Regions from separate parts of the Arthrobacter sp. 10T419 genome, predicted to be linked through region 4. Evidence: predicted binding sites of a transcription regulator. Region 4 holds the regulator's gene; each other region holds the start of a gene.

Region 1 (7,697 bases), on a different contig from region 4:
GGCCCTTCTTCCTCGAAGAACCCGTGGTCCCGGAAAACACCCACCTGCTCCGGGAGTTCACCTCATCGACCACGACGCCGGTCTCCACCGGCGAGCGGCTTTACAGCCGGCAGGAATTCCTGCCCGCGCTGCAGGCCGGCATCGCCGTGGCCCAGCCGGACCTCTCACACGCCGGCGGCATCACCGAGGTCCGCAAGATCGCCTCGCTCGCCGAAATCTACGAGGTCCAGCTGGCCCCGCACTGCCCGCTCGGCCCGCTGGCACTCGCCGCCTGCCTGCAGGTGGGCTTCGCGACGCCCAACTTCCTGATCCAGGAGCAAAGCATCGGCATCCACTACAACCAGGGCGCCGAGGTCCTTGACTACGTGGTGGACAAGAGTCCGCTGAAATTCGTCGACGGCCACATCGAACGGCTGACCGGGCCTGGCCTGGGCATCGAGATCGACGAGGCCGTGGTCCGTGCCGCGGACAAGCGCGGCCACGCCTGGCGCGGACCGGTCTGGCGCCACCCCGACGGCGCCTTCGCAGAATGGTGAATGAGATGACATCCGAACCCACCCCCGAGAACCTGCTGGCCGGAATCCGTGAGACCCGCCTGGTGGCGATCGTGCGCGGCACCGACGGCGGGGCCGCCGCCAAGGCTGCCCTCGCGGCCATGGAGGAAGGCTTCCGCTACGTCGAGATCGCCCTGACCACCCCGGACGCGCTGGCAGCGATCCGCACGGTCCGCGCCGCCGCACCCGCCGGCTGCTTCGTCGGGGCCGGCACCGTCCTCACCGCCGCGGACGTGGAAGACGTCGCCGGCGCCGGCGGACAGTTCATGGTGACGCCTTCGCTCGCCAGCTCCATCCAGGAAGCCGCCCGCCTGCGGATCCCCGTTCTGGCCGGGGCCCTCACCCCCAGCGAGGCCTACGAGGCGATGAACCGCGGTGCCACCGCCGTGAAGCTCTTCCCCGCCTCCATCGGCGGTCCCGGCTACCTCAAGGCACTTCGCGACCCCTTCCCCGGCATCCCGTTCATCGCCGTGGGCGGCGTCGGGCTCGACGAGGCGGCCGGGTACTGGGACGCCGGCGCTATCGCCGTCGGACTCGGCGGCCCGCTGTTCGGCGACGCCGGCTCGGGCGGGAACCTTGCCCCGATGCGCGAACGGGCCCGCGCCTTCGTCGACCTGGCGTCCGGATACGGCCGGCGGATGGCCGCGGAGCCTGCGCGGTGACCGTCGACCTGCTCACCCTGGGCGAATCGATGGTCTCGCTGCGCTCCGCGGGGCCGCTGTCCGCCGGCGGCAGCCTCGGCATGCACGTGGCCGGGGCGGAGTCCAACGTCGCCGTCGGCGTCGCCCGGCTGGGCCACAGTGTTGCCTGGGCCGGCGTCGTCGGCGCGGACCCCCATGGTGAGTTCATCCTCCGGCAGCTGCGCTCCGAGGGCATCGCGGTGCAGCACCGGGTGGATGCGGCCCGGGCCACCGGGGTGATGTTCCTGGAACGGCGCACGGCGGACATCAGCCGGGCCTACTACTACCGGGCCGGTTCCGCCGGGTCCACGATCAGCCGCGAGGACGTGGACCGGGCCTTCGCCGCCGGCCCGCGCGTCCTGCACCTGACAGGTATCACCGCCGCCCTGAGCCCGGATGCCCGGCGTGCCGTCGAATACGCGGCCGCGCGCGGCGCAGCAGAAGGCCTGGTGGTCTCCCTCGACGTCAACTACCGCAGCAAACTGTGGTCCCGCGACGAGGCCCGCGCCGTCCTCACCCCGATCGCCCGGCACGCGACCGTCCTGGTCGCCTCCGACGACGAACTCGGGCTGGTCGCCGGCATGGGGGTCGCAGGCCTGGGGGACGCCGGCAGCGGGGCATGTCCCGAAGCCGCCGAACTGGCCATGGCCGCCGAGCTCCTGGACCGCGGTGTCCGGGAGGTCGTGGTCAAGCGCGGCGCCGCCGGCGCCGGGGTCCACACCGCAGCCGGCCGCTGGGAGGCCCCCGCCGTGCCGGTGACCAGTATCGACACCGTCGGAGCCGGGGACGCCTTCACCGCGGGCTATCTTTCCGCCCTGCTCGACGGCGGCGACGTCGCCGCCCGCCTCAAGCGCGGCACCCTCGCCGGGGCCTTTGCGGTCAGCACCGCCGGTGATTGCGAGGGCCTCCCCAGCGCCGCGGAACTGGCGCTGCTGGATGCCGCTCCGGACGGAAGCACCCAGCGCTAAGACCCCCACCCTTCCGGAACCATCCCGGAATCCCTCATGACCGACACCGAAAGCCTGGACCAGCCGTGAAAATCATTGCCGCCGAAGTCTTTGTGACCAGCCCCTCCCGCAACTTCGTCACGTTGCGGATCACCACCGAGGACGGTGTCACCGGTATCGGCGACGCCACCCTCAACGGCCGTGAGCTGGCCGTCGCCGCGTACCTGAAGGAGCATGTTGCGCAGCTGCTGATCGGCAAGGACCCGCACCGGATCGAGGACACCTGGCAGTTCCTCTACCGGTCCTCGTACTGGCGCCGCGGCCCCGTCACAATGGCCGCGATCGCCGCCGTCGACATGGCGCTCTGGGACATCAAGGGCAAGCTGGCCGGCATGCCGGTCTACCAGCTGCTGGGCGGGGCGTCCCGGAACGGCCTGCGCGCGTACGGCCACGCCTCCGGCTCGGACCTGGAATCGCTGTTCGACTCGGTCCGCGAACACCTGGAGCTGGGCTACAAGTCGATCCGGATCCAGACCGCCGTGCCCGGCATCAAGGCCGTGTACGGGGTCGCGGCGCAGGCCCAGGCCTCGGGGGAGCGGTACGACTACGAACCCGCCGGGCGCGGTGCGTTCCCGCAGGAGGAGGACTGGGACACCCGCGCCTACCTGCGGCACCTGCCGACGGTGTTCGAGGCGGTCCGGAACGAGTTCGGACCGGAAATCCCACTGCTGCACGACGGGCACCACCGGATGACGCCGATCCAGGCCGCGAAGCTGGGCAAGGCGCTGGAACCCTACGACCTGTTCTGGCTGGAGGACTGCACCCCGGCGGAAAACCAGGAGGCGCTGCGCCTGGTCCGGCAGCACACCACCACGCCGCTGGCCATCGGTGAAATCTTCAACACCGTGTACGACTACCAGACCATCATCAAGGAACAGCTGATCGATTACGTCCGGGCCGCCTCCACGCACTTCGGCGGTATCTCGCCGCTGAAGAAAGTCATGGACTTCGCCGCGCAGTACCAGATCAAGTCCGGCTTCCACGGCCCCACGGACATCTCCCCGGTCGGGTTCGCCGCGCAGCTGCACGTGGGCCTGGCCATCCACAACTACGGGATCCAGGAATACATGCAGCACTCGGATGCAACCAACGAGGTCTTCGAGCAGTCCATGACCTTCGTTGACGGCTACCTGCACCCGGGGGAGACCCCCGGCATCGGCGTCGAGTTCAACGAGGAGGCCGCCGCGGCCTACCCGTACCAGCAGGCCTACCTGCCCTACAACCGCCTCGTCGACGGCACCGTCCATGACTGGTGATTGGCCACGGCTGGTGAACCGCCGCTGAAGCCAAAAAGGTCCCGGGCGGCGATTCGCAGCTCAGCCGCCCGGGACCTGGTCTGGTTAGCGGCCGGGGCGCGTCGTCCCCGGCCCGCCGCGCCCGCGGCCTAGCGGACGACTTCCCGTGTCATCCCGAAGGGGACCTGGTCCGAAAGTGCGGCCGTGTAGTGCCCCGGCTTGTGCCGGGTCAGCAGGATGCCGTGGGCGCCGGTGAGCATGGCGAGCCGCTGCAGCCCCTGGACGGCGTCGTTGAGCCGGTCGTCCAAGAGTTGGCGATTGTCGACCTGGATCTCGATGCATTCGCTTGCTGTCGTCATCGCACTGTCTTTCCGGGAGGTGGTCGCCGCGGGGCCAACGGCTGAAGCGAGGATAACGTCTGATTTAAATGTGAGTCAAATCACCACGCGGGCACGCCGCCGTCCGTTTCCGGAGCCTAGGTCAGCACCGTGAAACCGGCCCCCGGATAGCGCACCCCGTTGACCTGCGGCTGCAGCGCGTGGTCGCCGGGGTGGTGGACCCGGGTGGTCATCTGGCGGAAGGCATGGCGCTTCGAAAATGTCCTGGATTCACCCGGCCCGAGGACGGCCGTGCCGAGCTTGAACACTTTGTCCGCGAGGACGCCGTTGGCTTTGGCGTAGTGCACCACGTAGTCGACGGCGATGCGGGCCTCCGCCGGGCCGGTGTTGGCGACGTCGAAATCGAATCCCAGGTCTCCCGGCAGTTCCACGACGGTGCGGTCGAGCCGGAGAGGCGTCACGGCGAGCGGCGCCGGCGCGAAGCCGAGCAGCTCCAGCGCGCCGGGGTGGGCCTTCTTGACCAGGGTCCGCAGGCCGTGGCGGACCACCCTGGCGGTGTTCGCGTCCGGCTCCGCCAGCCAGCGCGCTGCGGCGGCGACCACTTCGTCGGGGGCATGCCGGGCCAGGTCGTTCAGGTGGTTGGCCACCGACCGCCGGACGTCCTCGACCGGGTCGCGGTACAGGGCGTCCAGGATCGGCAGGGTTGCCGCCGGCCGGGCCGTGAGTCCGGGAACACGGATTGCCCACGGCAGGTACGCCCGGGTGCCCTCGCTGGCGAGCCGTCGGACCTGCCAGTCGGGGTGGCTGGTCCAGCGCTGGATGACCGTCAGGGCCCGGTCGAGGTCCGCATCCAGGAGCCGCCGGATGGCGAATTCACCCGTGAGCCGCGGAGTCAGCTCGGCGAGCAGCGACAAGCAGTCCTCGAAATCGGCGGGGCCCCTCCGGGCAAGGGCGAGAGTGGCGGCCGCCTCGCTGACCGGCCAGATCATCCAGCCGGTGAAGTCCGGGTCCTTCAGCGCCTGGCGGAAGACCGCCGCCGCAGCGGTGTAGTCGGCGGGCAGATCGGTGAGCAGGGCGCTGCTGAGCAGGTCGGTGCGTTCGCGCAGGCCCAGCCCGTCCAGCTGCCCGGCCGTGCCGGCCAGCTGCGGGAAGCGGCGGCCGGGGGAAGCAGCGGCAAGGATCCGTCCCAGCGAGCCGACCACCCCGGGGTTGATCAGTTCGTTCATGACACCCATGGGTTCAGGCTACCGGCGGGAACGGCGCGGGACCGGCTGCCGGTCCGACGCGCCCGCGGCGCGGGAACCGGGATATTCTTCACGTTGGGAATGTCCACACACGGCGCAGAGGCGGATACGGCAATGGCAGAGCAGAAAACCGGGCAATCCGGCTGGTGGCGGGTCTTCCATGACAAGTTTGTGGTGGAGGAGCGCTACATGAGCGTGGATGCGCGGCGGAATCTGTACCGGATCGCCGTCGGGCTTATGGTCGTCGGCGTCGTGGCGTTCATTGCCATCCTGGTTAGCGTGCTGCAGCACGGCGGTATCACCGCCGTTGACGAGCCGGTGCGCTCCGGGCTCGTGGCCCTGCGCGGGGAGCCGGCCACGACCATCATGATCATTCTGGCCATTGTCTTCGGACCCATCGGCCTGCCGATCATCATCCTGGTGTTCACGGTGGCGTGGGGGCTGCTGGCCAAGCACGCCTGGCGGCCGATGGTGCTGGCCGGTGGCATGCTGACCGGGGTCATCCTGGCCCAGATCATCGGCCGGTCGGTCGGCCGGCAGCGCCCGCCGGTGGACCTTATGCTCTTCGGGGCTGACTCCACGTTCTCGTTCCCGTCAGGCCACGTCCTGGGCGCCTGTGACTTCCTGCTGATCACCACGTTCCTGATCTTCTCCCGCCGCAAGAACCCGAAAGCCGCCGTCGCGGGATTCGCCGTGGCCGGGATCGGGATCTTCTTCGCCGCGCTCAGCCGGCTTTACCTTGGCTACCACTGGACCACCGACGCCCTCGCCTCGCTGTCCATCTCGTTCGTGATCCTGGGCGCCGTGATCCTGCTGGACACCTGGCGGACCGCCAGGATCCCGGGCGAGCGGATCACCGGTGAACTCTCCAAGCAGGAGACCGGCGCGGAGTAGGCGCCGGCGAAGACGGGGCGCGCTGCCGGTCAGCGCGCCCCGCGTCGTTTAAGCTCCGCACGGAGCTTGGCATTAGCCGTTTCCAGTTCCAGCACCTTGGCGACGCCGGCGAGGTTCAGCCCCTCGTCCAGCAGCTCACTGATCCGCCGCAGCACCACCAGATCCGTCTCGCTGTACTGCCGCGTTCCGCCCGCCGTGCGGTCCGGGGTCAGGAGTCCCCTGCGCTCGTAAAGCCGGATGTTCTGCGGCCCGGTCCCGACCAGCTGAGCCACCACGGAGATCGCGTACACCCCGACGTCCGCTTCACGTTCCGCCATGGCTCACGTCCCTTCGTGTGGTCGAAAAATTTCCTGTTGCATCAGTTTGGCACTGGTGCTATAAAAAATCTATATCCACCACCACAGATAATCGAGTGGGCTGGATAGGCAGGAAAATTCAAGACTCTCGTATGAAGGAGTGGGAAATGATGTTGATGCGTACGGACCCGTTCCGTGAATTGGACCGGCTGACCCAGCAAGTCTTCGGAACGGCGGCGCGGCCCGCCGCCATGCCGATGGACGCGTGGCAGGAGGACGGCGAATTCGTCGTCGCGTTCGATCTTCCCGGCGTCAATGTTGACTCGGTGGATCTCGACATCGAGCGCAACGTCCTGACCGTCAGGGCCGAACGGCGCGACCCGACGCAGCCCAACGTTGAATTGATCGCCTCGGAACGGCCGCGCGGAGTCTTCAGCCGCCAACTGATCCTGGGCGACACGCTGGACACCGACAAGGTCAAGGCGAGCTACGCCGACGGCGTCCTGACGCTCCGGATTCCGGTGTTGGAGCAGGCCAAGCCGCGGAAGATTGAAATCACGCACACGCAGGACAAGATGCAGGAGATCGGGAAGTAACAGCGCCGGCGGCGGACGCTTCGGACCGCTGGCGGTGCGGGGATCCGGCCGGCCGGAACGTGCGGCCGGATCCCCGCCTGATCGGCCCGAGCCCCGTCCGGCCACCAGGAGGTGAGCCGATGAACCGCGACCCGCGCGGCTTCTACGCCGCGTTGCACGTCGCGCCGGATGCGTCTCCGGCCGAGATCCAGCGCTCCTTCCGCGCGCTGATGCGCCGCCGCCATCCCGACGTCGAAGCGGCCGCCGGTGCGGCTTCCGGAGGCGGCCCGGATGCCCGGCCCGGCGCCGGGTCCGACGGCGGGGAGGAGGCGCGCCGCATCCTTGAGTCGTTCTCGGTGCTGCGGAATCCTGACGCGCGGGCCGCCTATGACGCCGCCGGTTCCGCGGCCCGGCCGGCCCGCCCGGCCCGCGACGCTTCCGCCGTCGGCCGGGACATTCCGGTGCGGCACCACCGAGGCGGGCAGCCGGTGTTGCGCGTGACCCCGGTGCGGTGGGAGCGGGGCCCGGAGTGACGCGGGTACCAGGGGCGGTGCCGCGTGCCGGACCATGCAGGAAGCAACAGGCAGGAAGCAGCAGGCAGGAATACAAGAAAATGGAGGACAACCATGAGCGCATGGCGGCGTTACGATTCGCACCTGATGCCCGCGTTCCACGAGCGGTTCGAGGAGCGGTGGGGCGAAGGAACCGCGCCCTTCCTTGACCCGGAGGCCCACGAACTGCCTCTCCCGCGCGCACAGTGGATCAATGTGGACACCGGCGCCGCGCTGGCGGTGGTGCCCATCTGGGCCGCCGAGGACAGCCAGCACCGCTCCTTCGGGGTGTTCTACCTACCCCCCGCCGGGGACATCTGGGT
Region 2 (7,697 bases), on a different contig from region 4:
CCGCTGGTGGCCATCGCGGTCGTCGCGATCGGCGTCACCGAGCAGACCTCGCTGAAGCTGTTGCTGCCGACGGCGGCCGTCGGCGTCGTGGGTCATCTGGTGCTGATCGGGGGAACAGCCATCGGCATCGGTCCCCGGTTCGCCCCGGCCCTCGCCGCCGTGGTCATCGGCCTCCTGGCCCGCGTGGTCGCACTCCGGATGGGGGCCCCGCAGCTGGTCGTGGCGGTGCCCGCGGCGCTCATCCTTCTGCCGGGCCTGACTATATTCCGTTCCATGTATGTATTGACGATTGAAGAGTCCGAGATCCTGATGGGAGCCGGCGGGATGCTCAACGCCGGGGCAATCGTGCTCGGCGTCGCGGCCGGCATTGTGCTCGGCGACACCCTCGCCCGGCCGTTGACCCGGAGCCTGGCCAGCAACGAGCGGCGCCGCGCCCGCCGCCGCTAACGACGGCGGAGATGGCTCGTCTGCCTACGAGCTGAAGCGCCGCGTTTCCCCACCTTCGCCGGGCTCCGACGGCGTGTCAGCCGGCCGCGCCGGGCTGTCCCGGCGTCGTGGCGGCAAAAGTGGGGAAACTCCGCGGCGCCCGCCCGCGTCAGCCGGGGATGGCTGGCTAGATCTTGCCGATCGGCAGCTTCTTTTCGGCCTGGAAGTCGTCCTCTACCCGGCCACTGGCCCAATACCCGGAGAGCGAGACCTGGCCCCGTTCGAGGCCACGGTCGGCAAAGAACACCGGGCGCAGGCCCTTCATGTAGCCGCGCTCCCCGTGCGCGAAGACCTGCACTCGGCCCTCGGGCCACTGCGCGCCGCGTACGGCGTCCACCAGCAGGGTCCCGTTTCCGGCCGGAGTCCCGCGGCGCAGCAGCCAGCGCAGTTCCACCCCGGCCGGGGCGTCGATCGCCAGGACGTCGGCGTCGCTGTCCACCTCCAGGAAGGCCAGACCGCGGGCATCCCGGGGGAGTGACTCGATCGCGGCGCTGATCGCCGGCAGGGCGGACTCGTCGCCCGCGAAGAGGTACCAGTCCGCCGCCGGGTCAGGGTTGTAGCCCCCGCCCGGCCCGGTGAAGACAAGGCTGTCCCCGGCCTGTGCGGAGGCGGCCCACGGCCCGGCCAGGCCCTCATCGCCGTGGATGACGAAGTCGATCGCCAGCTCGCCCGCCGCCTCGTCGACCCAACGGACGGTGTAGGTCCGGGTGCGCGGCCACTCTTGCCGCGGGTGGGACTCCCGGATGGCCCAGAGATCCAGCGGCTGCGGATAGTCGACCCCCGGCTGCGGGAACGCGATCTTGACGTACCGGTCCACGTAACCGTTGTTGACGAAGGCAGCGAAACCCGGGCCGCCGGCGACGATCCGGACCATGTGCGGCGAGAGCTGCTCGCGGCGCAGGACCGTGAGGTTGGTCTGCGGCCGGGAGTTCCGGTTGGCGGTGGTGGTGGCGGGGACGGAAGTCATGGACCTAAGCCTAGCCAAGAACCGTGTCAGGGCAGCGGCGGCAGTTCCCAGTCCACGGTGCCGTCACCCTGGGCGGTGAGCAGGTCATTGGCGCGGCTGAAGGGCCGTGAGCCGAAGAACCCGCGCGAGGCCGAGAGCGGGCTGGGGTGGGCGCTGGCGATCACGGCGGCCGAGCCCAGCAGCGGCCGCACGCCCTCCGCGTCCTTGCCCCAGAGGACCACCACGAGCGGCGCGGGGCTGCCGTCGTCTCGGCGCCGCTGCGCGACGGCCCTGATGGCGGCCGCCGTGACGGCCTCCCAGCCCTTGTTCCGGTGCGAACCGGCTGCTCCGGCCCGGACGCTGAGGACTCGGTTGAGCAGCAGCACCCCCTGCTCCGCCCACCGGCTGAGATCACCGTGGACGCGGGGCGGCAGCCCGAGGTCGGCGTCGAGCTCCTTGTAGATATTGGCGAGACTGCGCGGGATCGGCCGGGTGCCGCCATCCACCGCGAAGGACAGCCCGACGGCGTGACCCGGTGTGGGGTAGGGATCCTGGCCCACAATCAGAACCCGCACGCCGGAGAGCGGCTGCCGGAAGGCCCGGAGGATGTTCGACGGCGCCGGCAGCACCTCATGGCCGTCGGCCGTCTCGGCGGCGAGGAACGCGAGGACCGACCGCAGCTGTCCCTCGACCGGTGCCAGCGCCGCGGCCCAGTCCGGCGCCACCAGCCCGTCCAAGGGAAGGTGCGCCATCGCCGCGAGGTCCACCGCCTCTGCGGCGGGGTCAAGTTCGAAGAGCGCGTCGGGATTAGATGAATCAGGCACGGCTTCATTCTCGCAGGAGCCCGGGCAGCCGGCCGGGCCGGCTAAATGACAAGCCTGTTATTCGGCCGTAACATGTGGGGGAGACCTATCGGAACGAGCCAGGGAGTGTGCAGTGGCCGAAGCAGCACCCGAGTACCTGTCGGCGGATGACGCCGACGCCGTGCTCGCGGCAGTCTCCGAAGACTCGCCGTTGAGCAGCCGGGAGCAGCAGATGCTTGCCTTGGAGCGGCAGTGGTGGAAGTACGCCGGCGCCAAGGAACAAGCCATCCGGGAACTCTTTGACCTCTCCGCCACGCACTACTACCAGATCCTCAACGCCCTGATCGACACCGAGGCGGCGCTGGCCCACGATCCCATGCTGGTCAAGAGATTGCGTAGACTACGTACGTCACGACAACGTGCCCGCACTGCACGCCGTTTGGGCTCGGACGCTTAAGAGCACGTGAAGTCCGGCCGGAAGCGCGGAATTTCGCGCGGATTCCGGCGTCGGGCCATCAGCCAGAAATCAGCAAGGACGTCGTTTTACCATGACCAAGTACGCACGGGATGAATTTGATCGGGTCCCGGAGGCCTCCACGCGCCAGGGTGTCCACCGGACGGTCGCCGCTCCCGGTGCCCGCCGGCTGGGCCCCGTCCTCGCCACCGGCGCCGCGGCCCTGGTAGTCGGCCTCGTCGCCTTCCTTCTGCTGCCCAAACTGGGCTTTGGTCCCGCCGGTGGCTCGGCCATGACCGCGGACCAAGCCAGCAACAACGCCGCGGCGTCGCAGGCACCCACAACGTCCGCCGGCTCGAAGCCGTCCCCCAGCAGCCAGCCGACCGGGAGCCTCGCCCCCGCGGGCTCCAAGCCCTCCGCTTCTGCAACGCCGAGCGCCGCCGGGGACCAGTCCGGGGACCAGAAGCTTGACAAGACCCAGCCCGTGGCGATCTACAACGGAACCACGACGCCGGGCTTGGCCGGTCGCGTCGGCTCCAGGATCTCCGCCGCTGGATGGGTCCAGGGCCCGCTCGGCAACTGGGGCGGCGCCCCCCAGCAGACCTCGGTCGTCTTCTACAAGGGCCCGGCGCAGAAGGCCAACGCCGCAGAGCTGGGTTCCCTCCTCGGGATTGGCACCCTGGTGGATTCGGCGGAATTCCAGATGCCGCTGGTCATCGTCCTCGGCCCCGGTTTCAATTAGCCCCAGGGTGGCCGCCGGCTTCGGTTACGCCTGAATAACTATTCCCGGCCGGGCCGGGACCCTGCCCGGGCACCGGTGGAAGGCTGTGGGTAGAGTGTCTGCGGACTTCATTTCGCATAACGCGGCGCACATTGGGGTGGGCCGTTCGCAAGCTAGCTGAAAGTGTGGAGAACATGGCACTGGGGACCGTCAAGTGGTTCAACGCCGAAAAGGGCTACGGGTTCATCACCGTCGACAGCTCCGGGGCCGACGTCTTCGTGCACTGGTCCGCGATCGCGGGCGAAGGCTACCGTGCTTTGGCTGAAGGCCAGCGGGTGGAACTGGAAGTCGGCGAGGGCGAAAAGGGCCCGCAGGCCGAAAGCGTCCGGCCCGCCTAGTGGCAGTCTCCGCTGCGGCAGCTGCCCCGAAGAGCGATGGCCGCCGGCGCAAGCTCCGGCGGTTCAACCGTGCAGCGGCCGCCGGCGTGGCCGCAGCCGTGGCGCTGGCCGCCTGCGCCGGTCCCACCGGCAACGCCCGGGTGGATGCCGCGGAGGCGAGCGGCGACGGAACGCTGCGGATCGGCCTGATCCTGGACAACACCGGCCGGCAGGACTTCCTCAATCCGCCCCAACTGGCGGCGGCGAAGCTGGCGGTCAAGGAAATCAACGCGGCGGGCGGCCACAAGGGTAAGCCCGTGGAACTGCTGCCCGAGTCCATCGGTACGGACACCGCGGCCCAGGCCAAGGACCTGGTGGCGGCCAAGGCCGACGTCGTGATCGGGCCCACCGACTCCAGCCGCGCCGCCGGCGCCATCGACGTCCTCTCCCGCGCCAAAGTCGCCCTCATTTCACCGGCCAACACCGCGCCGGGACTCAGCTCGTACAAGAGCGGCGGCTACTACTTCCGGACCGCGGCCGCCGACATCGCGCAGGCCTCGGTCCTGGTCAAGCTCGCCCAGGACGGCGGCGCCAAGACCCTTGCCGTGGTGCACGAGGAAGGCGACTACGGCAAGGACGTCTCCGTGGCCGTCTCGGCGGCCGCGAAGGCCGCGGGCCTGGGCACCTCCGTCGACGCTGAATTCAAGGCCGGTCAGGCGCAACAGGCGGCCGCGGCGGCCAAGGCTGCCTCGCCGGACGCCGTCGTGCTGGTGGCCCGGGACGGTGCCCAGGGCGCCATCGCCGAGCTCAACAACGCGGGACTGTCCGGAAAGAAGCTCATCCTCAGCGACGGGGCCGTAAACCAGTACGGCGACGGCCTTGGCTCCAAGGCGCTGGACGGCGCCCGCGGGGTCCTGCCGGGCACGTTCCCCTCCGCGCACTTCCAGGCGGAACTCGTGGCCGTCGACCCGGGCCTGAAGGACATGGCGTTTGCCGCCGAGACGTACGACGCCGTCAACCTCGCCGCCCTCGCCGCCGCCGCGGCGGAGGACGACGCTGGGACCTCCATCGCCTCGAAGCTGGTCGCAGTGTCCGGCGGAACGGCTGCCGGCACCGGGGCCCCGTCCGGGGAAGCCGCGGCCTGCAAGTCCTACCAGGAATGCGTGGCCGCGCTCCGCGCCGGCAAGCGCCCCGACTACGACGGCGCCTCCGGCCCGATCAACTTCGACAGCAACGGCGACGTCACCGCCGCCGCCTACATGGTCTACAGCTATGGCCCGGACAACAACGCCGAGATGACCGGCAGCGAAACGGCCCGCAGCGCCGGCTCCTGATCGCTCCTAGCGAAGAGCGCCCGGCGGGGCGCACCCTGACCTCACCACTGCTTGCACTCTCCCCGGGGGAGTGCTAATTATGGAGTTAGCACTCCCGCGTATTGACTGCTAACTCGACGCCCCGGTTCGGCCGGTCGCGTGGAGGCGGCGGACGGACCGGGAGCGAGAGAAATACCTGGCTGGGGTGAGATCCCCGGCCCGGCGGCGTACAGAGGCTGCCGGGTTGGAATCGTCCGTCGCGGGCACCGCAGCGCAAGGTTCATTCTTAACGACTGTCCCGAAAGGACTACTGCCGTTATGGCCAAGATCATTGCATTTGATGAAGAGGCACGCCGCGGTCTTGAGCGGGGCCTGAACATCCTCGCCGACGCCGTCAAGGTCACCCTCGGCCCGCGTGGACGCAACGTCGTCCTCGAAAAGAAGTGGGGCGCCCCCACGATCACCAACGATGGTGTCTCCATCGCCAAGGAGATCGAGCTGGACGACCCTTACGAGAAGATCGGCGCCGAGCTGGTCAAGGAAGTTGCCAAGAAGACTGACGACGTCGCCGGTGACGGTACCACCACGGCAACCGTGCTGGCCCAGGCCCTCGTCAAGGAAGGCCTGCGCAACGTCGCGGCCGGCGCTGACCCGCTGTCCCTCAAGCGCGGCATCGAGAAGGCTGTTGAAGCGGTCACCCGCGAGCTCCTGGCTTCTGCCAAGGAAATCGAAACCAAGGAAGAGATCGCCGCCACCGCGTCCATCTCCGCCGGTGACAACGAAATTGGCGCCCTGATTGCCGAAGCCCTGGACAAGGTCGGCAAGGAAGGCGTCATCACCGTCGAGGAGTCGAACACCTTCGGCCTCGAGCTGGAGCTCACCGAGGGCATGCGTTTCGACAAGGGCTACATCTCGGCCTACTTCGTCACCGACGCCGAGCGTCAGGAAACGGTCCTCGAGGATCCGTACATCCTGATCGTCAACTCCAAGATCTCCAACGTCAAGGAACTGGTTGCAGTCCTCGAAAAGGTCATGCAGTCCAACAAGCCGCTGCTGATCATCGCCGAGGACATCGAGGGCGAGGCCCTGGCCACCCTGATCGTGAACAAGATCCGCGGCACCTTCAAGTCCGTCGCCGTCAAGGCTCCGGGCTTCGGTGACCGCCGTAAGGCACAGCTGGCCGACATCGCCATCCTCACCGGCGGCCAGGTCATCTCCGAGGAAGTCGGCCTCAAGCTTGAGACCGCCGGCCTCGAACTGCTGGGCAAGGCACGCAAGGTTGTTGTCACCAAGGACGAGACCACCATCGTCGAAGGTGCCGGCGACGCCGACCAGATCGCCGGCCGTGTGTCCCAGATCCGCGCCGAGATCGAGAACTCCGATTCCGACTACGACCGCGAGAAGCTGCAGGAACGCCTGGCCAAGCTGGCCGGCGGCGTTGCAGTCATCAAGGCCGGTGCCGCAACCGAGGTTGAGCTCAAGGAACGCAAGCACCGCATCGAGGACGCTGTCCGCAACGCCAAGGCTGCTGTCGAAGAGGGCATCGTCGCCGGCGGTGGCGTGGCCCTGATCCAGGCCGGCGCCAAGGCGTTCGCCAACCTGCAGCTCGAAGGTGACGAGGCAACCGGCGCGAACATCGTGCGCGTAGCCATCGACGCCCCGCTGAAGCAGATCGCCTTCAACGCCGGCCTCGAGCCCGGCGTTGTGGTGGACAAGGTCCGCGGCCTGCCCGCGGGCCACGGCCTGAACGCAGCAACCGGCGAGTACGTCGATCTGCTCGCTGCCGGCATCAACGACCCGGTCAAGGTCACCCGCTCGGCCCTGCAGAACGCGGCTTCCATCGCCGGCCTGTTCCTCACCACCGAGGCCGTCGTGGCCGACAAGCCGGAGAAGAACTCCCCGGCCATGGGCGGCGGCGACGACATGGGCGGCATGGGCGGCATGGGCGGTTTCTAACCACCCGGCTACCAAGCCCTGAACGCCTGAACTGACGGTTCTCCGTCAGCGACGGCACGTTCGACGACGGCGGTCCCACCACTGGTGGGGCCGCCGTCGTCGTTAAACCCTCCCGCCCCGGGGCATCGCCCCTCAGGTGGTGCGGTGGTTGGCCGGGTGCTCTCGGTTGGTGGGGTGCTCTTACCCGGTGCCGGTGCCAGTGCCGGTGGTGCGGGAGCGTCGGGCGGCGGAGGTCTGGCAGGATGGTGCAGTGACGATTACAGCAGCGGCCGACGGTTCGGCTTTAGGAAATCCCGGCCCGGCCGGATGGGCCTGGTACGTGAACGACGACTGCTGGCGTGCCGGCGGGTGGCCGCACGGGACCAACAACCAGGGGGAGCTGATGGCCGTCCTGGACCTCTTCCGGGCCACGGCGCACCTTCCGGGCGAGGACCTGCACATTCTGTGCGACAGCCAGTACGTCATCAACTCGGTGACCAAGTGGATGCCCGGCTGGAAGCGTAAAGGCTGGCGGAAGTCCGACGGCAAGCCGGTGCTCAACGTTGAGCTGCTCAAGGAGATCGATCAGGCGCTCACCGGACGCAAGTACACCTTCGAATGGGTCCGCGGACACGCCGGCCACGACCTCAACGAGGCGGCGG
Region 3 (7,697 bases), on a different contig from region 4:
CTTGAGCAGATGCAGCCAGTGGCTCACCAGGCGGAGCGGCTTACCGCTTTCCACCTTGCGGGCAAAGCTCAGGGTCATCAGGAAGGCCGAGATGAGCAGGAAGATGTCGACGCCACCGGAGACCCGGCCAAGCCACACGTGGTAGGTCACCACCATAAGAACGGCGAGGGCACGCAGGCCCTGCACCTCCGGGCGGTACCCCGATTTTCGGCTCGCGGGAGAACCCGCGGCCGCGTGCTGCGGGCTGGCTATGGTTCGCTCGTTCGTCACGCGGGATCCCTCAGGCTGGCTTCCAAAACATCAATGTTACCGAACCGTAATTTTCATTGCCAACTTCCGGGGCGCCTTCCGCCCGGGATTCCCGGGGCAGGGCTTACCGGCGAGGCTAGGCTGTTACGAGTCGAAGGAGGCCGCGAGTGATCGTGCAGGTGCGGATATGTGTCCCGGAGGAGCTCTCCGGAGCCGTGGTGGAGTGCTGCTCCGGTGAGCTTGGCGTCGCGGAGGTTGCGTTGCACCCCGGCGCCTCGGTGGTGCCGCCGGGCAACGTCATCCTCGTGTTCATGGCACGGGAGTCCGTCGAGTCGCTGATCGAAAAACTCCACGCACTGAACGTCCAGGACGTTGGCTCCATCTCGGTCACCACGCCGGAGCTGGTGCTTTCCGATCGCGCGGACCAGGCGGTCGCTGAGGCGCCCGGCGAAGGCGCGGACGCAATGATCTGGGATGAGGTGTCGCGGCAGACCGGGGAGGATTCCCGGCTGACGTGGAGCTACCTGGCGTTTCTGGTCCTCGCGACGCAGCTGGCCGCGATCGGCATCGTCACCGACTCGACCATCGCGATCGTCGGTGCCATGGCGGTGGGGCCCGAGTTCGGCCCGCTCGCCGCCCTGGCCGTGGCCCTGGTGCGGCGCCAGTGGCGGCTGGGGCGCAGCGCGGCACTGGCACTCGGCGTCGGGTTCCCGGTCGCGATGCTGGCGGCGGCCTTCACGGCCTGGCTCTCCGTACCACTCGGGCTCTTTCCAGCTGACGCCCTGGACCGCGGTTCGGCTGTGGAGTTCATCTATCACCCGGGGCCCTATTCCCTGATTGTCGCCCTGCTGGCAGGGACCGCGGGCATGCTGTCCGTGATCAGCCGGCGCTCGGCGGCCCTCATCGGGGTGTTCATCTCCGTGACCACCGTCCCGGCCGCCGGTTTCGTAGCGGTTTCCCTCGTGCTGGGCGAGTACCAGAAGGCCGCAGGTTCCGCCCTCCAGCTCCTTGTGAACTTGGTCGGGATTATTGTCTCGGCGGTGGCGGTGCTGCTGTTCTACCGGCTAGTCACGAAGCGGCTGCCGCGCGACGCCGCGCGGAAGCTGCGGAGGAACGCCCAGCGCCTGCACCACTGAGCTGCACCGGGCCGGCCCCGGGGAGTCCCCTGCGGGGCCTGCGCGCTACATCCAGCCGGTCGACTCAGCGAGCCGCTGGCCGAACACGGGTGACATCGAGGCCACATACGTGCGGGTCAGGTGGTTGTTGTCCTTGTAGACGAACGTGTTCCCGACCACCCCCGGGCAGGTTTTTCCGTCGCAGATCAGGTCGGTCATGTCAACGAACGACAGTCCTGGCACCCGGCCATGCAACGGAGCCAGAGGGCTCTTCGCGGCGAGCACGTCGCGTTCGGCGCGTTCGCAGTCCGGGCTCTCAATTCCCTTGTTCGCCACGCATTCGGCAATGTTGAAGTTGAAGCGCGGGTTATCGCGGATAGCGACCATCTCGACGTGCTTCCCGGTCCAGAATTTCGCGGTCGCTTCAAGGCCGGGTGACAGCTTTTCCGCCGGGGAAGACACCGCGGCGACGGTGCCCACGGTGATGATGGCGTCCGGCGGATTGTCGGTGACCTCTTCCGTGACGGCAGCGTTGAAGGTGTCACAGGGAATGGACCGCCCCTGGGCGGCAATGGTGTACCGGCAGCCGGCCCGGAGGATGGAATAGACGCGCCAACCGTTCTTCTTGCCGACGGCATCGATAGCGGCCAGCCACTGTTGCGCGTGGGAATCCCCCAGCACGAGGACGGTCTTGGCGGGCTTGTCCGGAGCCGTGTTCTGCGAGCAACTGCTCCTCAGCGAACGGTCCTCGGGTTCAAGGTCGCCGGAGCACCGGTTGCCCAGGCTGGACCAGTCGTTCTTGAGCTGTTCGGGCAGGGGCAGGATCGGGGCGTCGCTGTCCGCCGCGCTGACGAAACCGGGCACCAGGGCCAGGGCGCCGGGGTTGTTCCGCTGTGACTCTGCCATCACAGCCTGTGCTTGGAAGTGCTGCTGAAGCTGCACCGCGGTGAGCGGCACCGCGACCACTGCGAGGCAGAGCGCCACGGCGAGGGCAGCGCGCCGACGTCGGACTTCCGGCCATGCCCAGGATCGCCACGGCTTCTCGACGAATCGGGTGGTCAGGAAGGCGAGCCCCAGTGAGACGGCGATGATGAGGCTGCCCGATAGCCATCCCGCGTGCTCCTTGCCGCTCCAAGCCAGGGCAAGCACCAGGACGGGCCAGTGCCAGAGGTAGAGGGCGTAGGAATTATCTCCGAGCCTTACGAGGGGGCCAGCGCTGAGGATGCGGTCCACTCCCCAGCGGCTGTTGGTCTGCCCTGCCAGGATGACGCAGCTGGCGGCCAGGGTGGGCCAGAGCGCCACGAACCCGGGGAAAGCCCCTTCCACATCCAGGATGAAGCCGCAGCTGACCATGGCCAGGACACCGACCCAGCCGAGGACCACGCGCACCGACTGCGAAAGGAACGACAAGCCCGGCAGGAACAAGGCCAGAAGCGTGCCCAGTGCGAACTCCCAGAGGCGTGCGCCGGTGTCGAAGTAGGCCTGGGACTGGTTGGTGGCCGTGTAGTAGATCGAGAAGGTCAGCGAAGCCAGGAAGATCGCGGCGAAGATGTAGCTGAGCAGCGCCCGGTAGCGCAGGTTGTACCGTCGTGCGAGGAACGCTGCGCCGGCAAAGATGAGCGGCCACAGGATAAACACCTGGCCCTGGATGGACAGCGACCAGAAGTGCTGGAGCGGGCTGGCCAGCGCGTGGTCCCCCGCGTAATAGTCGACGGCCTCGGCCTGCAGGACGCGGTTTTCCACGTAGAACAGCGATGCCCAGCTCTGCGCGACCACATCCGGGAAGCGGGTGCGGGGCAAAAGGAAGTAGCTGGCCGCCAGCGTGGTGACAATGACGACGGCGGCCGCCGGCAGGAGCCGCCGGAACAGGTGCAGCCAATGCTTGATCAGCGCCATCTGCGAACCCCGCTCGAAGCGGCCCACGAACTGCAGCGTCATCAGGAACGCCGAGATCAGCAGGAAGATGTCGACGCCGCCGGACACCCGGCCAAACCAGATGTGGTAGGTGACCACCATGAGCACCGCGAGCGAACGCAGTCCTTGGATTTCCGGCCTGAATTTCGTCCCCCGGGCAGGACGTGGCTCGGCGCTCGTTTCGCGCGGCGAGACGAGCGTTACCGCTCCAGACATACAAAACCCCCGTAGAAACAACGCAAGACAGCCAGAGCAACTATACAACCCGGTTCGGCGTCGGTCCCTTTCGGATGACGCCGGCCACGATGCCCGGACCCCGACGGCATGGCTCCGGGGAACAAAAAGGACCGGACCAGCTGACGCTGGTCCGGTCCCTTCTTTGCACGGAACCTAGTGCGCGGAAACCTTAGTGCTGGTGTCCGGCGTGCTCGTCCTCGTCGGCCGGCTTTTCCACCACGAGGGTTTCGGTGGTGAGAACCAGCGCCGCGATGGAGGCCGCGTTGCGGAGGGCCGCGCGGGTGACCTTGACGGGGTCGATGACACCGGCCGCGATCAGGTCCTCGTATTCGCCGGTCTTGGCGTTGAAGCCCTGATTGACAGCGGATTCGGCCACCTTGGCGACGACGACGTAGCCGTCAAAGCCGGCGTTCTGGGCGATCCAGCGCAGCGGCTGGGTCAAGGCCCGGCGGACGATGCCCACGGCAGCTGCCGCGTCGCCGTCGAGCGCCTGGACAGCCGGATCCTCATCAAGCGCCTTGAGGGCGTGGATGAGGGCGGAGCCGCCGCCGGCCACGATGCCTTCTTCGAGGGCAGCGCGGGTGGAGGACACGGCGTCCTCGATGCGGTGCTTCTTTTCCTTCAGCTCGACCTCGGTGGCAGCGCCAACCTTGATCACGCCGATGCCACCGGCCAGCTTGGCCAGGCGTTCCTGCAGCTTTTCCTTGTCCCAGTCCGAATCGGTGCGGGTCAGCTCGGCGCGCAGCTGGGCAACCCGGGCCGCGACGTCCTCGGCCGAACCGGCGCCGTCAACGATGGTGGTGTTGTCCTTCGTGACGGTGATGCGGCGGGCGGTACCCAGGACCTCAAGGCCCACGGTGTCCAGGCTGAGGCCCAGTTCCGGGGAGACAACCTGCGCGCCGGTGAGGGTCGCGATGTCCTGCAGCATGGCCTTGCGGCGGTCTCCGAAACCGGGAGCCTTGACGGCCACGACGTTCAGGGTGCCGCGGATACGGTTGACGATCAGCGTGGAGAGTGCCTCGCCGTCGACGTCTTCGGCGATGATGAAGAGCGGCTTGGAGCTCTGCAGCGCCTTTTCCAGCAGCGGCAGGAATTCCTGGACCGAGGAGATCTTGCCCTGGTTGATCAGGATAAGGGCGTCTTCGAGGACTGCTTCCTGGCGTTCCGCGTCGGTGACGAAGTACGGGGACAGGTAGCCCTTGTCGAACTGCATGCCCTCGGTGAGGACCAGTTCGGTCTGCGTGGTGGAGGACTCCTCGATGGTGATCACACCATCCTTGCCGACCTTGCCGAAGGCCTCGGCCAGGAGCTCGCCGACCTCGTCGCTCTGTGCGGAGATCGCGGCCACGTTGGCCACCTGGGTGCCCTCGACCGGGCGGGCGTTTTCGAGCAGGCGGGCGGCCACGGCCTCGACGGAGACCTCGATGCCGCGCTTGATCTGGCCCGGGGCGGCGCCGGCGGCAACGTTGCGCAGGCCTTCCTTGACCAGGGCCTGGGCGAGCACGGTGGCGGTGGTGGTCCCGTCGCCGGCGACGTCGTTGGTCTTGGTGGCGACCTCCTTGGCGAGCTGTGCGCCAAGGTTTTCATACGGGTCGTCCAGCTCTACTTCGCGGGCGATGGTCACACCGTCGTTGGTGATCGTGGGGGCGCCCCACTTCTTGTCCAGCACGACGTTGCGGCCGCGCGGGCCGAGCGTCACCTTGACCGTGTTGGCGAGCTTATCGATGCCGGCTTCGAGCGACCGGCGGGCAGCGTCGTTAAACGCAAGCTGCTTTGCCATGGTTTTGTCCTTTCAAGACAGAACCCCGCGCAGCCGTTCGTTCAAAGCGAAGGATCGGCGGCGCGGGGGTCCAAGAGAGTTACTTTACGACGATCGCCAGAACGTCGCGGGCGGAGAGCACGAGGTACTCGGTGCCGCCGGTCTTAACTTCGGTTCCGCCGTACTTGGAGTAGATGACAACGTCGCCAACGGCAACGTCAACGGGAACGCGGTTGCCATTGTCATCAAAGCGGCCGGGGCCTACTGCAACAACTTCGCCTTCCTGCGGCTTCTCCTGTGCGGAGTCCGGGATAACCAGGCCGGAAGCCGTGGTCTGCTCGGCTTCGAGCGGGCGGACAACAATACGATCCTCAAGAGGCTTAATAGAGACCGACACTCGGACCTCTCCTTTTCGTCAGCAAATTTGTGGACTATGAAGCGGTGATCCGTGGCGTACAAACCGTCGTCGCGGTGCCGGCAGTAGCCCGGCGGAACATGCTTCACGTGTTAGCACCCGCCTAGGGAGAGTGCTAATGACGACTCTATGTAAGTAGTTAGCACTCGGTCAAGGTGAGTGCCAGAAGTTCGTCACTGGTGAACGTCCGGCGGGACCGTCCGGAGTGACGGACATGCTCATCGCCAGCTGCCGGCAATGGGCATATCGGCAGTATGTCCGGTGCTGGTGCCGAAGGATGGGCATGTCCCTCGGTCCGCGCCCAGGCTGGGGCGGCCTACTCCCCCGCCAGGTCCTCGTAGTCCCAGTCCTGGCCGTCGTCGTCTTCCTCGATCCGGGCGGAGGCGTTGCGTTCGCGGTACAGCACAAAGCCGCCGGCGAGGGCAGCGACCGCGCCGAGGACGAGGGCGATGATGCCGCCCACCCGGGCTGCGGCATAGGTGTCACGGATCGCGCGCGCCTCATCGGTCGCATCCTTCACGTCTTTGCCGCCGACCGAGTAGACGGTCGCATTGAAGGAGTCCAGTAAGAAGATAATGACGAGCAACGCCACGCACACGACGGCGATCACGACGCCGGCGATCAGCGCCGGCCGGGCGAAGCGGGCCAGTCCCCGGCTGCCCCTGGCCTCCCCGACGGTGTTCTCCCGGGTGCCTGCCGTGCCGAAGTCGTCTGTGTCCCTGCCATCCATGCCGTCCAGCCTATCGGGCGCGCCCGGCGTTCCCCGCCTGAACTACGCTTGATGGCATGGCTGAGACTACGCAGGACCAGATCGCCCCGCTCCTCAATCCGGAGGGCTGGGAGCTGCTGGCCTCGCTGGGACCGTACCGCGAGGAGGAGGCCTTCCGCCTCAACGCCTCGCTCCGGAAGGCCGGTCATTCCCCCGAGCTGGTCTCCGCGGCACTCACCCAGTCCCGCCTGCGGACAAAGGCGGAAGCGAAGTTCGGTGAATTCGCCCGGCAGATGATTTTCACCCGGGCCGGCCTGGAACAGGCCACCCGGCTGACCGTAGCGGCGCGGCACGCGCAGCGCTTCGCCGAGGCCGGGATTGCCCATGTGGCGGATCTGGGCTGCGGACTGGGAGCCGACGCAATGGCCCTGGCCTCGCTGGACATCAAGGTGACCGCCGTGGAACTGGACGAAACCACCGCCGCCTGCGCCACGATGAACCTGATCCCGTTCCGGAACGCCACCGTCGTCCATGCCGATGCCGCCGCCGTCCCGCTCGACGGGATTGACGGCGTCTGGCTGGACCCGGCGCGCCGCACCACCTCAAGTTCCGGGACCAAGCGACTCTGGGATCCGGAGGACTTCTCCCCCCCGCTGTCCTTCGTGGAATCCCTGGCCTCGTCCGGCCGTGCCGTCGGCGTGAAGATGGGCCCGGGCATGCCGCATGCCTCCGTCCCGGAGGACTGCGAGGCGCAGTGGGTCTCGGTGGGCGGCGACGTCACCGAAGTTGCGCTGTGGTTCAACGCGGTCCGCCGGCCCGGAATCCGGCGTGCCGCGCTGGTACTCGGCCCGCAAGGCGCCGCGGAGCTCACCAGCTCGGAGGACTTCGGCGCCGGGCCGGAGGCCCCGCTGGGCCCGGTGGAAGGCTACCTCTACGAGCCCGACGGCGCCGTGATCCGCGCCGGCCTGGTCGCCGACGTCGCGCTCCAGCTGGGCGGTCATCTGCTGGACGAACACATCGCCTATATCTGCGCGCCGGAACTGCACGATACCCCGTATGCCCGCGCGTACAAGGTCCTTGAGGTGATGCCGTTCAACGTCAAGGCGCTCAAGTCCTGGGTCAAGGACAACGGCGTGGGCGTCCTTGACATCAAGAAGCGCGGCACCTCGGTCACGCCGGAGGAACTGCGCAAGCAACTGCTCCCCGGCGGCGGCAGGAACGCCAAGAATGCGGCCAAGAAGACGGCCACCCTGGTCCTCACCAGGATCGGGGAGGAGCGGGTGGCCATCTCGGTGGAAC
Region 4 (7,697 bases):
ACCTCACGATCATCCCGGTCCTGAACAAGATCGACCTGCCCGCGGCGCAGCCGGAGAAGTACGCCGAGGAGCTGGCCAACCTGATCGGCGGCGACCCGGACGAGGTGCTGCGCGTCTCCGGCAAGACCGGCGCCGGCGTCGAAGTCCTGCTGGACAAGATCGTCCGCGATCTCCCCGCCCCGGTGGGCGACCCGAACGCCCCCGCCCGGGCAATGATCTTCGACTCCGTCTACGACACCTACCGCGGCGTCGTCACGTACGTCCGCGTGGTGGACGGCATGCTGCACCCGCGTGAGCGCATCCAGATGATGTCCACCCGCGCCACCCACGAACTGCTCGAAATCGGCGTGAGCTCCCCGGAGCCCACCCCGTCCAAGGGCCTGGGCGTCGGCGAGGTCGGCTACCTGATCACCGGCGTGAAGGACGTCCGCCAGTCCAAGGTCGGCGACACCGTGACCAACCTGGCTAAGCCCGCCACCGACTCCCTGCCCGGCTACGCCGACGCCAAGCCGATGGTGTTCTCCGGCCTCTATCCGCTGGACGGCACCGACTACCCGGTGCTCCGTGACGCGCTGGAGAAGCTGATGCTCAACGACGCCGCCCTGGTCTACGAGCCGGAGACGTCCGCCGCGCTGGGCTTCGGCTTCCGCGTCGGCTTCCTGGGCCTGCTGCACCTGGAAATCACCCGCGAGCGGCTCGAACGGGAGTACAAGCTGGACCTGATCTCCACCGCCCCGAACGTGGAGTACGAGGTGACGCTGGAGGACAAGAAGGTCGTCCACGTGACCAACCCCAGCGAATACCCCACCGGTAAGGTCTCCGAGGTCCGCGAGCCGATGGTCTCCGCCACGATTCTGGCGCCCAACGAGTTCGTCGGCGCCATTATGGAGCTGTGCCAGAGCCGCCGCGGCGTCATGGGCGGCATGGACTACCTCTCCGAGGACCGGGTGGAGATCCGCTACCGCCTGCCGCTGGCCGAAATCGTCTTCGACTTCTTCGACATCCTGAAGTCCAAGACCCGCGGCTACGGCTCGCTGGACTGGAAGGCCGACGGCGACCAGGTCGCCGATCTGGTCAAGGTGGACATCATGCTCCAGGGCGAACAGGTCGACGCCTTCAGCGCCATCACCCACCGCGACAAGGCCTATGCCTACGGTGTAATGATGACCGGCAAGCTGCGCGAACTCATCCCGCGGCAGCAGTTCGAGGTGCCGATCCAGGCTGCCATCGGCTCCCGGATCATCGCCCGCGAAAGCATCCGGGCCATCCGCAAGGACGTCCTGGCCAAGTGCTACGGCGGCGACATCACCCGAAAGCGCAAGCTGCTGGAGAAGCAGAAGGAAGGCAAGAAGCGCATGAAGATGGTGGGCCGCGTCGAGGTCCCGCAGGAGGCCTTCATCGCCGCACTCACCACGGACGAGTCCAAGGACAAGGCCAAGAAGTAGCCATGCCAAGTGCGCTTCCCCTCGGTGACCCCGCGCCGTCGGACGGGCTGCTGCCCGGCCAGGCGCTGGAGGGCGCCGCGGACCGGGCCTTCGGGCTCTACGTCCACATTCCGTTCTGCGCCGTGCGCTGCGGCTACTGCGACTTCAACACGTACACCGCCACGGAACTCGGCGGCGGCGCCTCGCAGGACGCCTACGCGGACACCGCCGTCGCGGAAGTGGACTTCGCCGGGCGGGCATTGAAAGCCTCCGGCCTCCCGGAGCGCCGGCTCAGCACGGTGTTCTTCGGCGGCGGCACCCCCACGCTGCTCCCGGCCGGGGACCTGGCCCGCATCCTGGCCGCCGCGATCGACACCTGGGGCCTCGAGCCCGGCGCCGAGGTCACCACGGAAGCCAACCCGGATTCGGTCACGCCCGAATCCCTGCAATTGCTCGCCGACGCCGGCTTCACCCGGGTCTCCTTCGGCATGCAGTCCGCGGTGCCCCACGTGCTCAAGGTCCTCGACCGCACCCACACGCCCAGCCGTGTGCCGCAGGTGGTCCAGTGGGCGCGTGAGGCGGGCCTCGCGGTCAGCCTGGACCTGATCTACGGCACCCCGGGGGAGTCGCTGGAGGACTGGCGCTACTCGCTGGAGACCGCACTGTCCTACGGCCCGGACCACATCAGCGCCTACGCGCTGATCGTCGAGGAGGGCACGAAGCTCGCCGCCCAGATCCGGCGCGGCGAGGTTCCGGGGATCGACGACGACGACCATGCCGCCAAATACGAACTGGCCGATGAACTGATCTCCGCGGCCGGGCTGGGCTGGTATGAAGTAAGCAACTGGGCGCGCACGCCGGACCAGGCCTGTCGCCATAACCTGGCCTACTGGCGCGGGGATGACTGGTGGGGCATCGGCCCCGGAGCGCATTCGCACGTCGGCGGGGTCCGCTGGTGGAACGTCAAGCACCCCACGGCCTACGCCGGTCGGCTGGCGGCAGGCGTCTCGCCCGCGGCCGGGCGGGAGACCCTCGACGCCGAGACCCGCAACGTGGAGCGCGTCATGCTCGAAGCCAGGCTGGTCACCGGCCTGGAAATCCCGAGTCTTGGCGGGCTGGGGGATACCGGACGGCACGCGGTCGCCGGACTGATCGCCGACGGGCTCGTTGAGCCTGCGGAAGCGTTCAAGGGCCGGCTGGTGCTCACGCTCAAGGGCCGGCTCCTAGCCGACGCCGTGGTCCGCCGGATCCTGCCGGACTAGGTAGTCAGCCCATGCGGGCCGGAAGTGTCCGATCGCGTTGGGCGCGGGACGGAAATGTCCGTTCGCGCTACTTGATCCAGCGGAGGTTGTATTCGTAGCGGTGCGGCTGGCCGCGGTTGACGTGGATGCCGGCGGCCACCGAGAAGCAGGCGAGGGCAATCCAGATGGCGGTCGCCAGGACTGCGAACAGGTTGCCCACCACCGGGACGAAGACCAGCAGATTGGCTACCACCGCAGCGATGGTAGGCGGAAGCGTAAAGTTCAGCGCCTCCTTCGACTCCTGCGCCGTGAACGGGCCGCGGTCCTTGAAGATCAGGTAGATCAGCAGCGCGGGAATGCAACCCAGGATGCCGCCAAAGTGCGCCAGGGTGGCCCATTGCCGGTCCTCGCTTGCCGTCAACGGCAGAGCATTTGCGGGAACGCCATGGTACTGCGACTGGCCATGGCCGGCCTGGTGATCCGTGTGTTCGCGTGCGTCTTCTGCCACGTTTCGTCCTTTGGATTGCGGTGGAGCGTAGGTACCTGTACGAGCCGCGGCCGCAACAAAATGCAGCGGCCGCCCTACCAAGAATACTTGCTCGGACCGCGAACCAAAGCATGGGGAGGCGGCTACGGCACCGTGAGGAAGTCGATGACCTCTTCGACCCGGCCCAGCAGGGAGGGCTCCAGGTCCGCGTAGCTGCGGACAGCGCCGAGGAGTTTCTGCCAGCCCAGGCCGATGTCCTCCTTGGTGCTGTGCGGCCAGCCGAAGGCCGTCAGGATGCCGGTCTTCCAGTCCACCCCGCGCGGAATCACCGGCCACCGCTCAATGCCCAGGACGGCAGGGCGGATGGCCTGCCAGACGTCGACGTACGGGTGCCCGACGATCAGCACGTTGCCGGCCGCGCCCGGGGAGGCCATCACCGCGTCGGCGATTCGCGACTCCTTTGAGTCTGGAACAAGGTGGTCCACCAGGACGCCGAGGCGACGGCCGGGGCCGGGCCGGAACTCCTTCACGGCGGCAGCGAGGTCGTCGATGCCGTGCAGCGGCTCGACCACGATGCCCTCGACGCGGAGGTCGTCACCCCAGACTTTCTCGACGAGTTCGGCGTCGTGCTTGCCTTCCACCCAGATCCGGCTGGCCTTCGCGACCTGGGCACGCTGTCCCTCCACCCGGACCGAACCGGAGGCGGTGCGCGCGCCGACTCCGGCACCCGCCGCGGGAACCCGCGGGGCGGGCGGCATCAGCCGGATGGGCTGGCCCTCGAGCAGGAAGCCGAAGCCGAGGCGGAAGGATCGGGACTTGCCGCGCCGGTCCTCGAGGGCCACGACGTGCATGCCGCCGGACTTCTCCACCCGGGTGACGGCGCCCACCCAGCCGGACTGCACGTCCTCCAGCACCATGCCGCGCTCCACCGGGATCTCGGGCAGCTGGGCCTTGGCGGGCGCGGAGAGATCCTGCGGGCCCCAATTCTGGTACGACATCTGCTACACACTGCTTTGCACTCGGGAATTACGGGGGACAGAACGGCGGCGCGGCCTGTGGTGTGCCCGGAAACACCAGTCCCGGGGCTCACGCCCGCAGCGAATCCAATGCTAACAACGGCGCGACTCATATTAGACTGGTTAGCACTTAGGCATGTCGAGTGCTAACGCCGGGTGTTCCTGCACGCGCGGCGGCACCGGCGAACCGATACGGGTCGATTGGAGGTGGAGAGTGAGCGAGCCACGCAAACTCGAAGTGCTGCGCGCCATCGTGGAGGACTACGTCCATTCCCGCGAGCCGGTTGGATCCAAGGCCCTGGTGGAACGGCACCATCTGGGCGTGTCCAGCGCCACGATCCGCAATGACATGGCCGCCCTGGAAGACGAGGGCCTGATCACGGCGCCGCATACCAGCGCCGGCCGGATTCCCACGGACAAGGGCTACCGCCTGTTCGTGGACCAGATTTCGGCCGTCAAACCCCTCTCTCCGGCGGAGCGCCGCGCCATCCAGGCGCTGCTCGAGGGGTCCGATGACCTCGACGACGTGCTGGACCGGACGGTGCGGCTGCTATCGCAGCTGACGAACCAGGTCGCCGTCGTGCAGTACCCGCTGTTGAGCCGGGCCCGCGTCCGGCACATCGAATTCGTGCTCCTGGCGCCGCGCAAGGTACTCACGGTCCTGATCGCGGATACGGGCAAGGTGGAACAGCGGGTGATCGACGTCGGCCAGGACTTCGGCGACGACGCCCTCGCCGAACTCCGCACCCTGTTCCTGGCCAGGCTCTCCGGCACCCCGTTGAGCTTGCTGCCCCAGTCGCTGCAGGCCGTGGTGGACAGCTGTCCGCCGGTGCGGCGGGGACCCGCCCAGGCCCTGGCCCGCGGGCTTGAATCGCTTGCCGCGAGCAGCCGCGAGGAACGGATGGTCATGGCCGGGACCGCCAACCTGGCCAGGTCCAATGTGGATTTCCCGCTGAGCATCGGACCCGTGCTCGAAGCGCTTGAAGAGCAGGTGGTGATGCTGCGCCTGCTCAGCGACATGGCGGAGGACCCGCGCGGCGTCACGGTAAGCATCGGCCGGGAGAACCCTTACGACGGCCTGTCCGAAGCGTCCGTGGTGGCCACCGGCTACGGCCCGGACGCCACGGCCAAGGTCGGAGTCCTTGGCCCCACCCGGATGGACTACCCCACCACCATGGCCGCCGTCCGTGCGGTGGCCCGCTACCTTTCGCGGATCCTCGGGCCCTGACGGGCCGGATCCGGAACCGGACTTCTTGCCAACTACAGGCAGTGCCCCACTGGCAGTACAAAAAGGAAGAGATACAGACTTTGAGCAGCCACTATGACGTTCTTGGAGTCTCCCGTGAAGCCACGGGGGAAGAGATCAAGAAGGCCTACCGCAAGCTTGCGCGGACCCTGCACCCGGATGTGAACCCCGGTGATGACGCTTCCGAGCGCTTCAAGGCGGTCACCCATGCCTACGAGGTGCTTTCCGACCCGCAAAAGCGCCGGGTCTACGACACGACGGGCAACGAGAACGGGAACGACAACGGCTTCGGCGGCGGCTACGCCGGCCAGGGCTTCGCCTTCCAGGACATCTTCGAAACCTTCTTCGGCGGCGCCGGCGGCCAGGGTGGCCCCGCATCCCGGGTGCGGCGCGGCCAGGACGCCCTGATCAGCGTCCGGATCGACCTGCGCGACGCCGTCTTCGGGGTCAACAAGAAGCTCGAAGTGGACACCGCCGTCACCTGTCCCACCTGTGAGGGTTCCTGCTGCCGCGAAGGCAGCCACCCCGAGCGCTGCGACATTTGCGGCGGCAGCGGCCAGGTCCAGCGCGCCGTGCGTTCCATCCTCGGCCAGGTCATGACCACTGCCCCCTGCGGCAGCTGCGAGGGCTTCGGCACGGTCATCAAGGATCCCTGCAACGAATGCGCCGGCCAGGGCCGCATCCGCAGCCGCCGCTCGCTTACCGTCAAGGTTCCCGCCGGCGTCGCTACCGGCACCCGCATCCAGCTCTCCGGCCAGGGTGAGGCCGGTCCTGCCGGCGGCCCGTCCGGTGACCTGTACGTCGAGATCCGGGTCAACAACGACCCCACCTACGTGCGCGAAGGCGACGACCTGCACGCTAGCCTGAACATCCCGATGACGGCGGCCGCGCTCGGCACAGAGCTGACCCTTGAGACCTTTGACGGTCAACAGGAAATCGACGTCAAGGCCGGCACCCAGTCCGGCGAGGTCATCACGCTGCGTGGCCTGGGCGTCACGCACCTGCGCGGCTACGGCCGCGGAGACCTCAAGGTCCACCTGCAGGTGGATACCCCCGCGAAGCTCGACGCCGCCCAGGAAGACCTGCTGCGCCAGCTCGCCAAACTCCGCGGCGAGCAGTTCACCGAAGGGAAGCTTGCCGCCAGCGGCGGTGTCTTCGCGAAGCTGCGGGACCGGCTCGGTAACCTGTAGCGGTGAGCAACCCGGTCTTCTTCACCCCCGCAGGCACCCTGGACCAGCTGGTCCCCGGCGCGACGTTCGTCCTCGAAGGCGCCGAGGCGCGCCACGCGGTGACGGTCAAGCGCCTGGCCGTGGGGGAGCCGGTGGACATCGCCGACGGCGCCGGCAAGCGGATCACCGGCACCGTGACGGCCGCCGCGCCGCAGGAGCTGACGGTGGAGTGCGGCGAGGTCGTGACCGAGCCAAGGCCTGACGTTCGGCTGGTGCTGGTGCAGGCCCTGGCCAAGGGCGACCGCGACGAGCTGGCGGCTGAGACCGCGACCGAATTGGGGATTGACGCCGTCGTGCCCTGGCAGGCCGAACGCTCGATCGTCCGCTGGAAACCCGAACGCGCGGCGAAGGCGCACGCCAAATGGCAGTCCGTGGTGACGGCAGCCGCGAAGCAGGCACGCCGCGCCTGGATTCCGGAGGTCCGCGCCGCGGTGGACGGCAACGGCCTGCAGGCGGCCGTAGCCGCCGCGGACCTGGCCGTGATCCTGCACGAGGACGCGGTTCGGCCCCTGCGGCAGGTGCTGGAGGCCTGGCACCAGCAGGCCGGCGACGGCGGTGTGGCCCGCGAGGTGCTCCTGATCGTGGGCCCCGAGGGCGGCATCAGCCCCCGCGAGGTCACCCGGCTGTGCGATGCGGGAGCCGTCACCGCCCTGCTGGGCCACCACGTGCTGCGTTCTTCCACCGCCGGCCCCGCCGCCACGGTGCTGGCCAGCGACGTCCTGGGACGTTGGTAGGGGCAAGCAGTAGTAGGACAGGCCAGGCGCCGCGCCCGTGCGGGTCCGCCGGGTGCCTGCCTTAGCGGAATGCCTTAGCGGACAGTGAACCCGCGGGTATCTACGTTCAGGTCCTGGACCTTGCTGCTGGGATCGACCTGCGACACGCGGACCTCATACTCACCGGGACCGAGGTTCAACGAGAGGTTGAACAGGCCGGGCTTCGAGGCATCGGCGGAGGCCGTGATGTTGCCGTCCAGATAGGGCGTCTTGCTGGCGCCGTCGACCCGCAGGATCTCCCAGCGCAGCTTTCCGCCCGGGACCGTGCTCCGGCCGGAAAT

The links. Region 4 encodes HrcA, which represses chaperone genes, less so after heat shock. Its sites were predicted from a motif close to TTNGCACTCGNNNNNNNCGAGTGCNAA; they were not measured.
Region 1: the regulator HrcA is predicted to act here: its motif matches at 6,316-6,342, upstream of AC1DBD_RS01250 (Hsp20/alpha crystallin family protein).
Region 2: the regulator HrcA is predicted to act here: its motif matches at 5,207-5,233, upstream of groL (chaperonin GroEL).
Region 3: the regulator HrcA is predicted to act here: its motif matches at 5,829-5,855, upstream of groES (co-chaperone GroES).

What each region holds. Positions count from the first base shown of each region.
Region 1 covers NZ_JBFTHF010000001.1:250,981-258,677, forward strand. Annotated here, with positions in the region: gene dgoD (galactonate dehydratase) at 1-536, shown strand, start outside; gene AC1DBD_RS01215 (bifunctional 4-hydroxy-2-oxoglutarate aldolase/2-dehydro-3-deoxy-phosphogluconate aldolase) at 542-1,216, shown strand; gene AC1DBD_RS01220 (sugar kinase) at 1,213-2,202, shown strand; gene manD (D-mannonate dehydratase ManD) at 2,268-3,497, shown strand; gene AC1DBD_RS01230 (hypothetical protein) at 3,626-3,835, opposite strand; gene AC1DBD_RS01235 (DNA alkylation repair protein) at 3,952-5,049, opposite strand; gene AC1DBD_RS01240 (phosphatase PAP2 family protein) at 5,173-5,952, shown strand; gene AC1DBD_RS01245 (MerR family transcriptional regulator) at 5,982-6,269, opposite strand; gene AC1DBD_RS01250 (Hsp20/alpha crystallin family protein) at 6,419-6,844, shown strand; gene AC1DBD_RS01255 (DnaJ domain-containing protein) at 6,964-7,356, shown strand; gene AC1DBD_RS01260 (hypothetical protein) at 7,450-7,697, shown strand, end outside.
Region 2 covers NZ_JBFTHF010000004.1:76,811-84,507, forward strand. Annotated here, with positions in the region: gene AC1DBD_RS09225 (threonine/serine exporter family protein) at 1-447, shown strand, start outside; gene AC1DBD_RS09230 (siderophore-interacting protein) at 614-1,453, opposite strand; gene AC1DBD_RS09235 (uracil-DNA glycosylase) at 1,480-2,184, opposite strand; gene AC1DBD_RS09240 (DUF3263 domain-containing protein) at 2,369-2,692, shown strand; gene AC1DBD_RS09245 (LytR C-terminal domain-containing protein) at 2,784-3,431, shown strand; gene AC1DBD_RS09250 (cold-shock protein) at 3,605-3,808, shown strand; gene AC1DBD_RS09255 (ABC transporter substrate-binding protein) at 3,808-5,121, shown strand; gene groL (chaperonin GroEL) at 5,419-7,056, shown strand; gene AC1DBD_RS09265 (RNase H family protein) at 7,307-7,697, shown strand, end outside.
Region 3 covers NZ_JBFTHF010000001.1:659,894-667,590, reverse strand. Annotated here, with positions in the region: gene AC1DBD_RS03205 (acyltransferase family protein) at 1-270, opposite strand, end outside; gene AC1DBD_RS03200 (DUF389 domain-containing protein) at 417-1,385, shown strand; gene AC1DBD_RS03195 (acyltransferase family protein) at 1,431-3,494, opposite strand; gene groL (chaperonin GroEL) at 3,685-5,295, opposite strand; gene groES (co-chaperone GroES) at 5,375-5,671, opposite strand; gene AC1DBD_RS03180 (hypothetical protein) at 6,006-6,419, opposite strand; gene AC1DBD_RS03175 (THUMP-like domain-containing protein) at 6,476-7,697, shown strand, end outside.
Region 4 covers NZ_JBFTHF010000002.1:480,368-488,064, forward strand. Annotated here, with positions in the region: gene lepA (translation elongation factor 4) at 1-1,445, shown strand, start outside; gene hemW (radical SAM family heme chaperone HemW) at 1,448-2,686, shown strand; gene AC1DBD_RS05815 (DUF4870 domain-containing protein) at 2,754-3,173, opposite strand; gene AC1DBD_RS05820 (DUF3097 domain-containing protein) at 3,296-4,150, opposite strand; gene hrcA (heat-inducible transcriptional repressor HrcA) at 4,383-5,396, shown strand; gene dnaJ (molecular chaperone DnaJ) at 5,477-6,604, shown strand; gene AC1DBD_RS05835 (16S rRNA (uracil(1498)-N(3))-methyltransferase) at 6,607-7,377, shown strand; gene AC1DBD_RS05840 (GerMN domain-containing protein) at 7,452-7,697, opposite strand, start outside.